3 regions of the Bradyrhizobium sp. 604_D8_N2_3 genome follow, and region 3 is predicted to be linked to each of the others. Evidence: predicted binding sites of a transcription regulator. Region 3 holds the regulator's gene; each other region holds the start of a gene.
The links. The regulator PhoB, encoded in region 3, activates phosphate uptake and scavenging genes when phosphate is short. The targets are predictions, from matches to a motif close to TGTCATNNANCTGTCAT.
Positions count from the first base shown of each region.

Region 1: AB7245_RS24590 (glycerophosphodiester phosphodiesterase family protein) is a predicted target of PhoB. The motif match lies at 1,333-1,349, and genes of this name have one in related genera.
Region 2: phnC (phosphonate ABC transporter ATP-binding protein) is a predicted target of PhoB. The motif match lies at 1,013-1,029, and genes of this name have one in related genera.

Region 1 is NZ_JBPWPM010000001.1:5,167,231-5,170,502, reverse strand. It holds gene adh (aldehyde dehydrogenase) at 1-1,259, shown strand, start outside; gene AB7245_RS24590 (glycerophosphodiester phosphodiesterase family protein) at 1,466-2,818, shown strand; gene pdhA (pyruvate dehydrogenase (acetyl-transferring) E1 component subunit alpha) at 3,073-3,272, shown strand, end outside.
Region 2 is NZ_JBPWPM010000001.1:8,852,839-8,856,110, reverse strand. It holds gene AB7245_RS42615 (alpha-D-ribose 1-methylphosphonate 5-triphosphate diphosphatase) at 1-286, opposite strand, end outside; gene AB7245_RS42610 (chloramphenicol acetyltransferase) at 283-954, opposite strand; gene phnC (phosphonate ABC transporter ATP-binding protein) at 1,129-1,938, shown strand; gene phnD (phosphonate ABC transporter substrate-binding protein) at 1,998-2,933, shown strand; gene phnE (phosphonate ABC transporter, permease protein PhnE) at 3,010-3,272, shown strand, end outside.
Region 3 is NZ_JBPWPM010000001.1:9,011,240-9,014,511, reverse strand. It holds gene pstB (phosphate ABC transporter ATP-binding protein PstB) at 1-211, shown strand, start outside; gene phoU (phosphate signaling complex protein PhoU) at 223-939, shown strand; gene phoB (phosphate regulon transcriptional regulator PhoB) at 955-1,662, shown strand; gene AB7245_RS43350 (GcrA family cell cycle regulator) at 1,897-2,409, opposite strand; gene AB7245_RS43345 (aspartate aminotransferase family protein) at 2,866-3,272, shown strand, end outside.

The DNA.
Region 1 (3,272 bases), 3.8 Mb from region 3:
CCGACCGGATGGAAGAGAATCTGGAGCGCCTTGCGGTTGCCGAGACCTGGGACAATGGTAAGCCGATCCGCGAGACCCGCGCCGCCGACCTGCCACTCGCGATCGATCATTTCCGCTATTTCGCCGGCGTGGTGCGTGCGCAGGAAGGCTCGATCGGCGAGATCGACCACGACACCATCGCCTATCATTTCCACGAGCCGCTCGGCGTGGTCGGCCAGATCATCCCCTGGAACTTCCCGCTGCTGATGGCCTGCTGGAAGCTCGCGCCGGCGCTCGCCGCCGGCAATTGCGTCGTGCTCAAGCCCGCCGAGCAGACCCCGGCCTCGATCATGGTCTGGGCCGAGATCATCGGCGATCTCCTGCCGCCCGGCGTCCTCAACATCGTCAACGGCTTTGGCCTCGAAGCCGGCAAGCCGCTCGCGTCCAGCCCGCGGATCGCGAAAATCGCCTTCACCGGCGAGACCACGACGGGCCGGCTGATCATGCAATATGCCAGCCAGAACCTGATCCCGGTCACGCTGGAGCTCGGCGGCAAGTCGCCGAACATCTTCTTCAACGACGTCACCGCCGAGGACGACGACTTCTTCGACAAGGCGATCGAAGGTTTTGTGATGTTTGCGCTGAACCAGGGCGAGGTCTGCACCAGTCCGAGCCGGGCGATTGTCCACGCCGACATCTACGACCGCTTCATGGAGCGGGCGCTGAAGCGCGTCGCCGCGATCAAGCAGGGCGACCCGCGTGCGGCCGACACCATGATCGGCGCGCAGGCATCTAGCGAGCAGCTCGCCAAGATCCTCTCCTATATCGACATCGGCAAGCAGGAGGGCGCCAAGGTGCTGGCCGGCGGCGGTCGTGCCGAGCTCGGCGGCGATCTTTCCGGCGGCTTCTACGTCCAGCCGACGGTGTTCGAGGGCCACAACAAGATGCGAATCTTCCAGGAGGAGATCTTTGGTCCCGTCGTCTCGGTCACGACCTTCAAGACCGATGACGAAGCGCTCGCGATCGCCAACGACACGCTCTATGGCCTGGGAGCCGGCGTCTGGAGTCGCGATGCCAACCGCTGCTACCGCTTCGGCCGGGCCATCCAGGCCGGCCGGGTCTGGACCAACTGCTACCATGCGTATCCTGCGCATGCCGCGTTCGGCGGCTACAAGCAGTCGGGCGTCGGTCGCGAGACCCACAAGATGATGCTCGATCACTACCAGCAGACCAAGAATCTCCTGGTCAGCTACAGCCCGAAGAAGCTTGGCTTCTTCTGATCGGGCAAGATCTGATTGGGCAAGATCTGATCGGGCAGGAGAGGGCGGCGCAACCATGCGCCGCCCTCTCCGTCGTCATCCGTCTGTCAGAGTCTTGAGCCAAGACGACAGCGCCGACCGTATTCGGTTCGGCGCCCGTGGCATTCGAAGCGATGCCGGGCAAAGACGGAGGCTTGGTGATGCGGAACAGTCGTTCAGGACGGACAATGAGTGTCGCAGCGATGCTGTTCGGCGCGGCGGTGCTGCCGCTGTCGATGGCCTTTGCACAGTCCGGCCCGGCGCCAACTGGCGCCAAGCCCTTCCTGACCGTCGATGGAAAGGCGCCACTGGTCCTTGGACACCGCGGCCTGCCTGGCTTGGTACCCGAAGAGACCGAGGCGTCGTACGACCTCGCCGCGGCGCTCGGGACCGATGCGCTCGAAGAGGATTTGCACCTGACCAAGGATTGCGTTCTGGTCGTGCGTCATAATCCCTGGCTGAGCGACAACACCAACATTGCCGAGGTGGCGAAGACCAATGCGGCCGTCGCCGCCCGCAAGCGCACCGTGCCCGGTGTGCGCGTCAAGGCCCCGTCGGCCACCGGCGTGCCTGCCGACTACCTGACGGATCTCAGCGACCCGGCCGATCCCAAATCGGTGCTGAAGTCGCTGATCGTCGACGGCGAGGATGATACCAACGATTGGTCGATCAGCGACTTCACCATGGCCGAGCTGAAGCAATGGATCGGCGGCACCACCTATGACGCGGCCAACGAGCGGCCGAAAGTCTTCAACGGCAAGCTCCCGATCATCAGCTTCCAGGACGTCATCGACATCGCCAAGGTCAAGAGCAAGGAGACCGGGCGGTCCATCCTCGTCTATCCCGAAACCAAGAACCCGACCTGGAACAATGCCCAGGCGATCGCCAATGGCTGCGGCGCGGCCGGCAGCCGTCCGCTCGAGGAGGCCCTGATCAAGATCATCGGGGATAACGGCCTCAACACCAAGGACGCTCCCATCCTGGTCCAGAGCTTCGAACCCGGCAGCCTGAAATATATGCGCAGCCACGGCCTTCAGACGCGGCAGGTCCAACTCGTCGACGGCAACGGAATCGACTTCAAAACCGGCAAGGTTCTCCTCAACAACATCACGAATTCGCGCCCGTTCGACTGGACGGTTGCGGGCGATGCGCGCTTGTACGATGCGATGCTGACGCCCGAGGGGCTTGCCGAGATCAAGACCTATGCCGAGGGCATCGGTCCGTGGAAGGCCTATATCGTTCCGCTCAAGATCGCGCCGTGGAAGGACAGCAACGCCGATGGCACGCCCTACAAGGGATCGACGCCGGAGGCTTCGACGCAGGACGCGACCAGCCTTGTCGCGGACGCGCACAAGCTCGGTCTTTTCGTCCATGTCTTCACGTTTCGGAACGAGAAGAAGTATCTTGCCGCCGACTATCGCGGCGACCCGAGCCTTGAATATCTCAAATTCTACCGGCTCGGCGTCGATGGGGTCTTCAGCGACTTCACGCATACCGGCGTTGCCGCCCGTGCGGCGTATTTGCGCGAGTTGGGCTGGTAAAGCCGGCACGGCGAATCGGACGCGCGTGGGATTTCGGATACAAAACAGCGCGTCCGATTTCTCTGCGTTGGCTGCTCACGTTCCCTCCGCTGACCGGTGAGCTAAAGTTGCCCGATCGGCGCCAAAGGTTTTGCAAAGTTTCGGTCACGTTGCAGTGCGGCATAATGAAAGTCGCGCCATGCCGCCGCGGTCCTTTCCAAGGGCGTTTGACTTGGGTTAGAGAGGGCTGAAGTTTTCTCTGACCCGGAATTCCCATGGCCGCACCCAAGAAAGCCGCCGCAAGCACTCCACAGGACAAGACCGAAGGCGGTTCGCCCCCGGAATTCACCAGAGAGCAGGAGCTCAAAGCGCTCCGCGACATGCTCCTGATCCGGCGGTTCGAGGAAAAGGCCGGCCAGCTCTACGGCATGGGCGCGATCGGCGGCTTCTGCCACCTCTATATCGGCCAGGAGGC
Region 2 (3,272 bases), 160 kb from region 3:
ACACCGTGGTGATGCCGTTGCTGATCGCCTGGCGGTCACTGTCGGCGAGCGCGACGTCGATCGGGAAGTCGACGCCGGCGCGCGGCATCATCTGCCGCTCGAAGGCATCGCCATGCAGATCGACGATGCCGGGCAGCACCAGCAGGTTGCGCGCATCGATCGCCAGCCGCGCACGGCCGCGAGAGGCATCGACCTGCGCAATGTCCGCGCCGGACACCAGAATGGAAGTTTCGACGAGCTCGGAGCCGATCAGGGCCCGGCCGCCCTCAAGGAAGATGTCTGTCAAGCGACCGCGCTTCGTTTGCTGGCAGGGGAACGGGTGAGGGAGCTTGCCCGTGCTTCATATGCCGAGAGGAAATCTTCAATCCCGAGCTTGCGGAAATCGGGCAGTGCTTCACGCAATTTGTCGTGATCCCAGTCCCACCAGGCGAGTCGGGCCAGCCGTCCGGCGACGTCTTCCGAGAACCGCCGCCGCACGATGCGCGCCGGATTGCCGGCGACGATGGTGTAGGCCGGCACGTCCTTGGTGACGATGGCGCCCGCCGCGATCACCGCGCCGGTGCCGATGTTGCGGCCGGGCAGCACGATCGCGCCATGGCCGATCCAGACGTCGTGGCCAATATGGACGTGATGCTGGCGCCGCCAGTCGAAGAACTCGGTGTCGTCGCTCTCGCCTTCGAAGTAGGCGCTGGAACGATAGGTGAAATGCGCCTGCGTCGCGCGATGCATCGGATGATTGCCGGGATTGATGCGGGTCATCGCCGCGATCGAGCAGAATTTTCCGATCGTGGTGTAGGTGATCTGGGCGTCGTTCACGACATAGGAGTAATCGCCCATCGCGACTTCAGTGAGGATCGTGCGCGCACCGACTTCGGTATAGGTGCCGAGCCTGGTCTCATGCAGCTTCGCCGAAGGGTCGATGGTCGGTTGAACCGAGAGCGTTTTGCCGGCCATGCTGCATCCGATAGGTCGAGGGCGGGCGTACCTCTTCGAGCGGCCTGATGACAATGTCATGACGATGCGATGACAGGGGAAGAGGTGTGTAGGATCGCCGCACCGCAACGCCGGTGTCACACAAGTGTCAAGTGCCAGCGCTAGCGGTGGCAGCCAGCTACTCTGGAGCCCTCTATGCTGGTGGTTGAAGGTCTGACGTGCCGCTTCGGCGCAAAAGCCGCGGTGGACGACGCTTCGTTTCAAATCTCCCCCGGCGGCTTCGTCGGTGTGATCGGGCGCTCCGGCGCCGGCAAGTCGACCATGCTGCGCATGATCAATCGCCTGGCGACGCCGACGCAGGGCCGCATCCTGTTCGACGGCCTCGACGTCACCGCGCTGCGCGGCAAGGAGCTGCGGCAGTGGCGGGCGCGCTCGGCGATGATTTTCCAGCAGTTCAACCTGGTCGGCCGGCTCGATGTGCTCACCAACGTGCTGATGGGGCGTCTTGCCACGATGCCGGCCTGGCGCTCGCTGACGCAGACCTGGCCCGAGCACGACAAGGCGCTGGCGATGTCGGCGCTCGAACAGTTCGATATCGCCTCACTCGCCGCCCAGCGCGCCGACCAGCTCTCCGGCGGCCAGCAGCAGCGTGTTGCGATCGCCCGCGCGCTGGTGCAGCAGCCCGACATCATCCTCGCCGACGAGCCGATCGCCTCGCTCGACCCGCGCAACACCAAGATCGTGATGGATGCGCTGCTGCGCATCAACAAGCATTTCGGCATCACCGTGCTCTGCAACCTGCATTCGCTCGATCTGGCGCGCAGCTATTGCGATCGCCTGATCGGCATGGCGCAGGGGCGCGTGGTGTTCGACGGCGCGCCGGCCGAATTGACCGACCACGTCGCGCGCGAGCTCTACGATCTCGAAGCCTCCGACGTCATGGGCGGAATGCCTGTGCCGGCGCCTGAAGGCGTGCCGGCGCTCGGAACGGCCGCGGCCGCCTGAGCTGCGCCTGTAACTGCCAATTTTTGCGTCAACCGACCCCAACCGATGAAGAGGGTATCATGATCACTCGCAGACTGGTTCTTGCCGGCGCCGCCGCGCTCGCGTTCACGACTTCGGCCTCCGCCGACGACTGGAAAGCCAAATATCCCGAACTGACCTTCGCGGTCATTCCGGCGGAAAACGCCTCGGGCGTGACCGAGCGCTGGGCGCCGTTCATGAACTATCTCTCCAAGGAATTGGGCGTGAAGGTCACGCTGCGCATCGCCAACGACTACGCCGCCGTCATCGAGGGCCAGCGCGCCGGCAACATCCATATCGCCAGCTACGGCTCGGCGTCGTTCGCCCGCGCCCGTCTGACCGGCGTCAAGACCGATGCCTTCGCCAACGACATCAACGCCGACGGTTCGACCGGCTACTACTCGGTGTTCTTCGTCAAGGCGAGCAGCCCCTACAAGAGCGTCGACCAGCTCAAGGGCAAGAACCTCGGCCTCGTCGACCCGAACTCGACCTCCGGCAACAATGTGCCGCGCTTCGAGCTCGACAAGATGGGCATCACGGATGCCGACACCTATTTCAGCAAGGTCGTCTTCACCGGTAGCCACGAGAACGCGATCCTGGCGCTGGCGCAGGGCACGGTCGACGTTGCGGCCAACCAGTGGACCAGCGATGACGATTCCACGCTGGCGCAGATGCTGACCAAGGGCATGCTGAAGAATGCCGACGGCTCGCCGATGAAGAAGGACGATTTCCGCATCATCCACAAGTCGGCGCCGATCATCAACGGCCCCTACGCCTACAATTCCGACCTGCCGGAAGATGCCAAGGCGGCGATCGCCAAGGCGTTCTTCGACGCGCCGGCCAAGGACAAGGCGGCCTTCGATCGCCTCCAGGACGGCCAGAAGAAGGGTTTCCATCCCGCCACCACCAAGGACTGGGATGGCACGATCGAGCTGATCAAGTTCGTCGATGCACTGCGTAAGAAGAAGGCGTCCTGAGTTTCGGGACGATAGCACTGGAGCCGGGTCGATGGACCCGGCTCTTTCTCTTTGATCGACCACCTTCCCTGGCCAGATGACCGTCGCGGTTTCGATCCTCCCCGAGCAGCAGCTCGCCGTGCTGAACGCGGCCTATCGCCAGGCGGTCGCGCGCAAGCGGCTCCGACTCCTGTTGGGGCTGGTGATCTTTGCCGCAGCGCTATTTCTTGCCGCGATCGGCGCGGAAGTGAACCTGCGCACCTTCTTCGCCCATTTCGGCAATTTCATCAGCTATTTCGACCGCATTCTCACGCTCGAGAGCGGCCAGCGGGTCTGGACCGATGCCGGCGAATGGCTGTG
Region 3 (3,272 bases):
GACCGCCAAGGTCGAGGAGCTGATCCAGGAGCTGTCCGAGAACTACACGATCGCGATCGTCACCCACAACATGCAGCAGGCGGCGCGCGTCTCCGACAAGACCGCCTTCATGTATCTCGGCGAGCTGATCGAGTTCGACGACACCAGCAAGATCTTCACGTCGCCGACCGACCGGCGCACGCAGGATTACATCACCGGCCGGTTCGGCTGAGGAGACGGAACATGGGTTCTGAACATACCGCAAAGGCCTTCGACACCGACCTCCAGGAACTCACGCGCCTGGTCGCCGAGATGGGCGGCATCGCCGAGCGCATGATCGTCGATTCCGTCGACGCGCTGATCCGCCGCGACGTCGCGCTCGGCCAGCGCGTCGTGACCATCGACGCCGAGCTCGACGCGCTCCAGAAGAAGATCGAGGAGCGCGCCGTTCTCACCATCGCGCGCCGCCAGCCGATGGCGGTGGATCTGCGCGAGATCGTCGGCGCCATGCGCGTCGCGACCGATCTCGAGCGGATCGGCGACCTCGCCAAGAACATGGGCAAGCGCGTCGCGGCGCTGGAGACGGATTTCCATCCGCTCAAGCTGTTCCGCGGTCTGGAGCACATGACCGACCTCGTGCAGCAACAGGTCAAGTCGGTGCTGGACGCCTATGCCGCGCACGATCTGCCGGCGGCAATGGCGGTGTGGAAGGGCGACGAGGAAGTCGACGCCATCTGCACCTCGCTGTTCCGCGAGCTCCTCACCTACATGATGGAGGATCCGCGCAACATCTCGTTCTGCATCCATCTGATGTTCTGCGCCAAGAACATCGAGCGCATCGGTGACCACGCCACCAACATCGCCGAGACCGTGTTCTACATGATCGAGGGCCAGGCGATCACCGACAAGCGGCCGAAGGGCGACATGACGACCTTCGCCACGACGGTCCCGAACACTTAAGGAGCGACGAACACCATGGGCGCACGCATTATGGTGGTTGAGGACGAGGAAGCTCTCACCGAGCTTCTCCGCTACAACCTCGAAGGCGACGGCTATGACGTCGAGACGGTGATGCGCGGCGACGATGCCGACACCCGCCTCAAGGAGCACATCCCCGATTTGATCGTGCTCGACTGGATGCTGCCGGGCCTCTCCGGCATCGAGCTGTGCCGGCGGCTGCGCACCCGGCCCGAGACCAAGCAGCTCCCGATCATCATGCTCACCGCGCGCGGCGAGGAGAGCGAGCGGGTGCGGGGCCTTGCGACCGGCGCCGACGACTACATCGTCAAGCCGTTCTCGGTCCCGGAGCTGCTGGCACGCGTGAAGGGCCTGCTCAGGCGCGCCAGCCCCGAGCGGCTCGCCACCGTGCTCGCCTATGGCGACATCGAGCTCGACCGCGACAAGCGTCGCGTGGCGCGCTCGGGCCGGCCGATCGATCTCGGCCCGACCGAATATCGCCTGCTGGAGTTCTTCCTGGAGCATCCCGGCCGCGTGTTCTCGCGCGAGCAGCTGCTCGACAGCGTCTGGGGCCGTGACATCTACATCGACGAGCGCACCGTCGACGTCCATATCGGGCGCCTGCGCAAGCTGCTCAATCTCGGCCGCGAGCAGGACCCGATCCGCACCGTCCGCGGCGCGGGCTACGCACTGGACGATCGCTTTGCGAAGGCGGAGCAAGCGTAAGGGGTTGCTGTGGCAGACGTGATTTAGCGGGCTGCCACCGCATCCTCGATGTCGTCCCTGCGAACGCAGGGACCCATAACCACAGGGAGTGGTTTGGCGAAGACTCGGAGTGATCATCCCGCGCAATAACTACGCGCCGGGATTATGGGTCCCTGCGTTCGCAGGGACGACACCGAGTGAGTTGAGCCGTCATCGCGTGACGGCGCCGTCTTCGTAGTCAGCTAATCCGATACCTCAGCGCGGACCCGGCTTCGCCGGCGCGCGCCGGCGATCGGCCGCGGGCTGATACGCCACGCGCGAGTGCTGGGCGCAGTAGGGCAGGCCGGAGAGCGCCTTGCCGCCGCAGAAGAAGAAATCCGGGCTCGAGGGATCGCCGACCGGCCAGTGGCAGGTGGCCTCGTTCAGCTCCAGCAGCGACAGCCGCTGGCTCATCGGCACGACGTTGTCGTAGGTGACCGGTTCGGCCTCGACCTCGACTTCGAAGGCTTGCGCCAGCGCGGTGTTGCCGCGCGCGATCGGGCGGGTCACCCGCATCATGTGCTGGGCGGGGCGTGCCTTGCGCGGCCGCGGCGCTGCCGATGAAGGGCTCTTGGCGCGGCCCGACAGGCCGAGCCGGTGCACTTTGCCGATTACGGCATTGCGGGTCACATTGCCGAGTTCAGCGGCGATCTGGCTGGCCGAAAGCCCGGCCTCCCAGAGCTTTTTCAGCTGCTCGACGCGATCATCCGACCAGGTCAAAACGGTCATTGCACCCTTTCCTTCGCCGGCGCCTGCCATCCTGGCGGCCGCACGGCGAATGCCTAAGCTTCGAAAAACCCGTGCCGCCAGAATCCCTTAAGGCTCGCCGGGCGCACCAGATGCGCCCGAACGCTTACGCCGGTACATGAGGACTTAGAGGATCAGAACTGCTGCACGAGATGTCGTATCTGACAAGCCAAACGCTACAATATGGCGTGACTCACGCGCAAGAGTCCGCCGACTCGCTTCCACATGTTCCGTGGCGGAAATACGCAAAATCGCCACCGCAAGACTACGGATTCTGCGTTTCGCGAGGCTTTCCGGGCGGCATTGACACCGGTTTCACCAGGCATAAGATAGTCTCGCGTGCCGCCCTTAAAAGGCGGCACGTTTCGTTTTCCGGGCCGGTCAATGGTGCGTTGCGCAATGCACGCTCACGCCGTCCGCAACATTCAAGTGATCGTCATGACTAACAGCGCAGCGCCGCATTTGCTCCCCGTTTTCGCCAGGTCCGACCTCGGTTTCGAGCGCGGTGAAGGCTGCTGGCTGATTGCGACCAATGGCGATCGCTATCTCGATTTCACCTCGGGCGTGGCGGTGAATGCGCTCGGCCATGCTCACCCTGCGTTGGTCAAAGCGTTGCAAGAGCAGGCCACCAAACTCTGGCACATGTCGAACCTGTTCCAGAGCCCGGACGGCGAGAAGCTCGCCGCGCGTCTGTGCAACGAAAGCTTCGCGGACTTCGTGTTCTTCTGCAATTCCGGCGCCGAAGCGCTGGAAGGTGTGATCAAGCTCGTCCGCCATCATCACTTCTCCAAGGGTCATCCGGAACGTTACCGCATCATCACCTTCGAAGGCGCCTTCCACGGCCG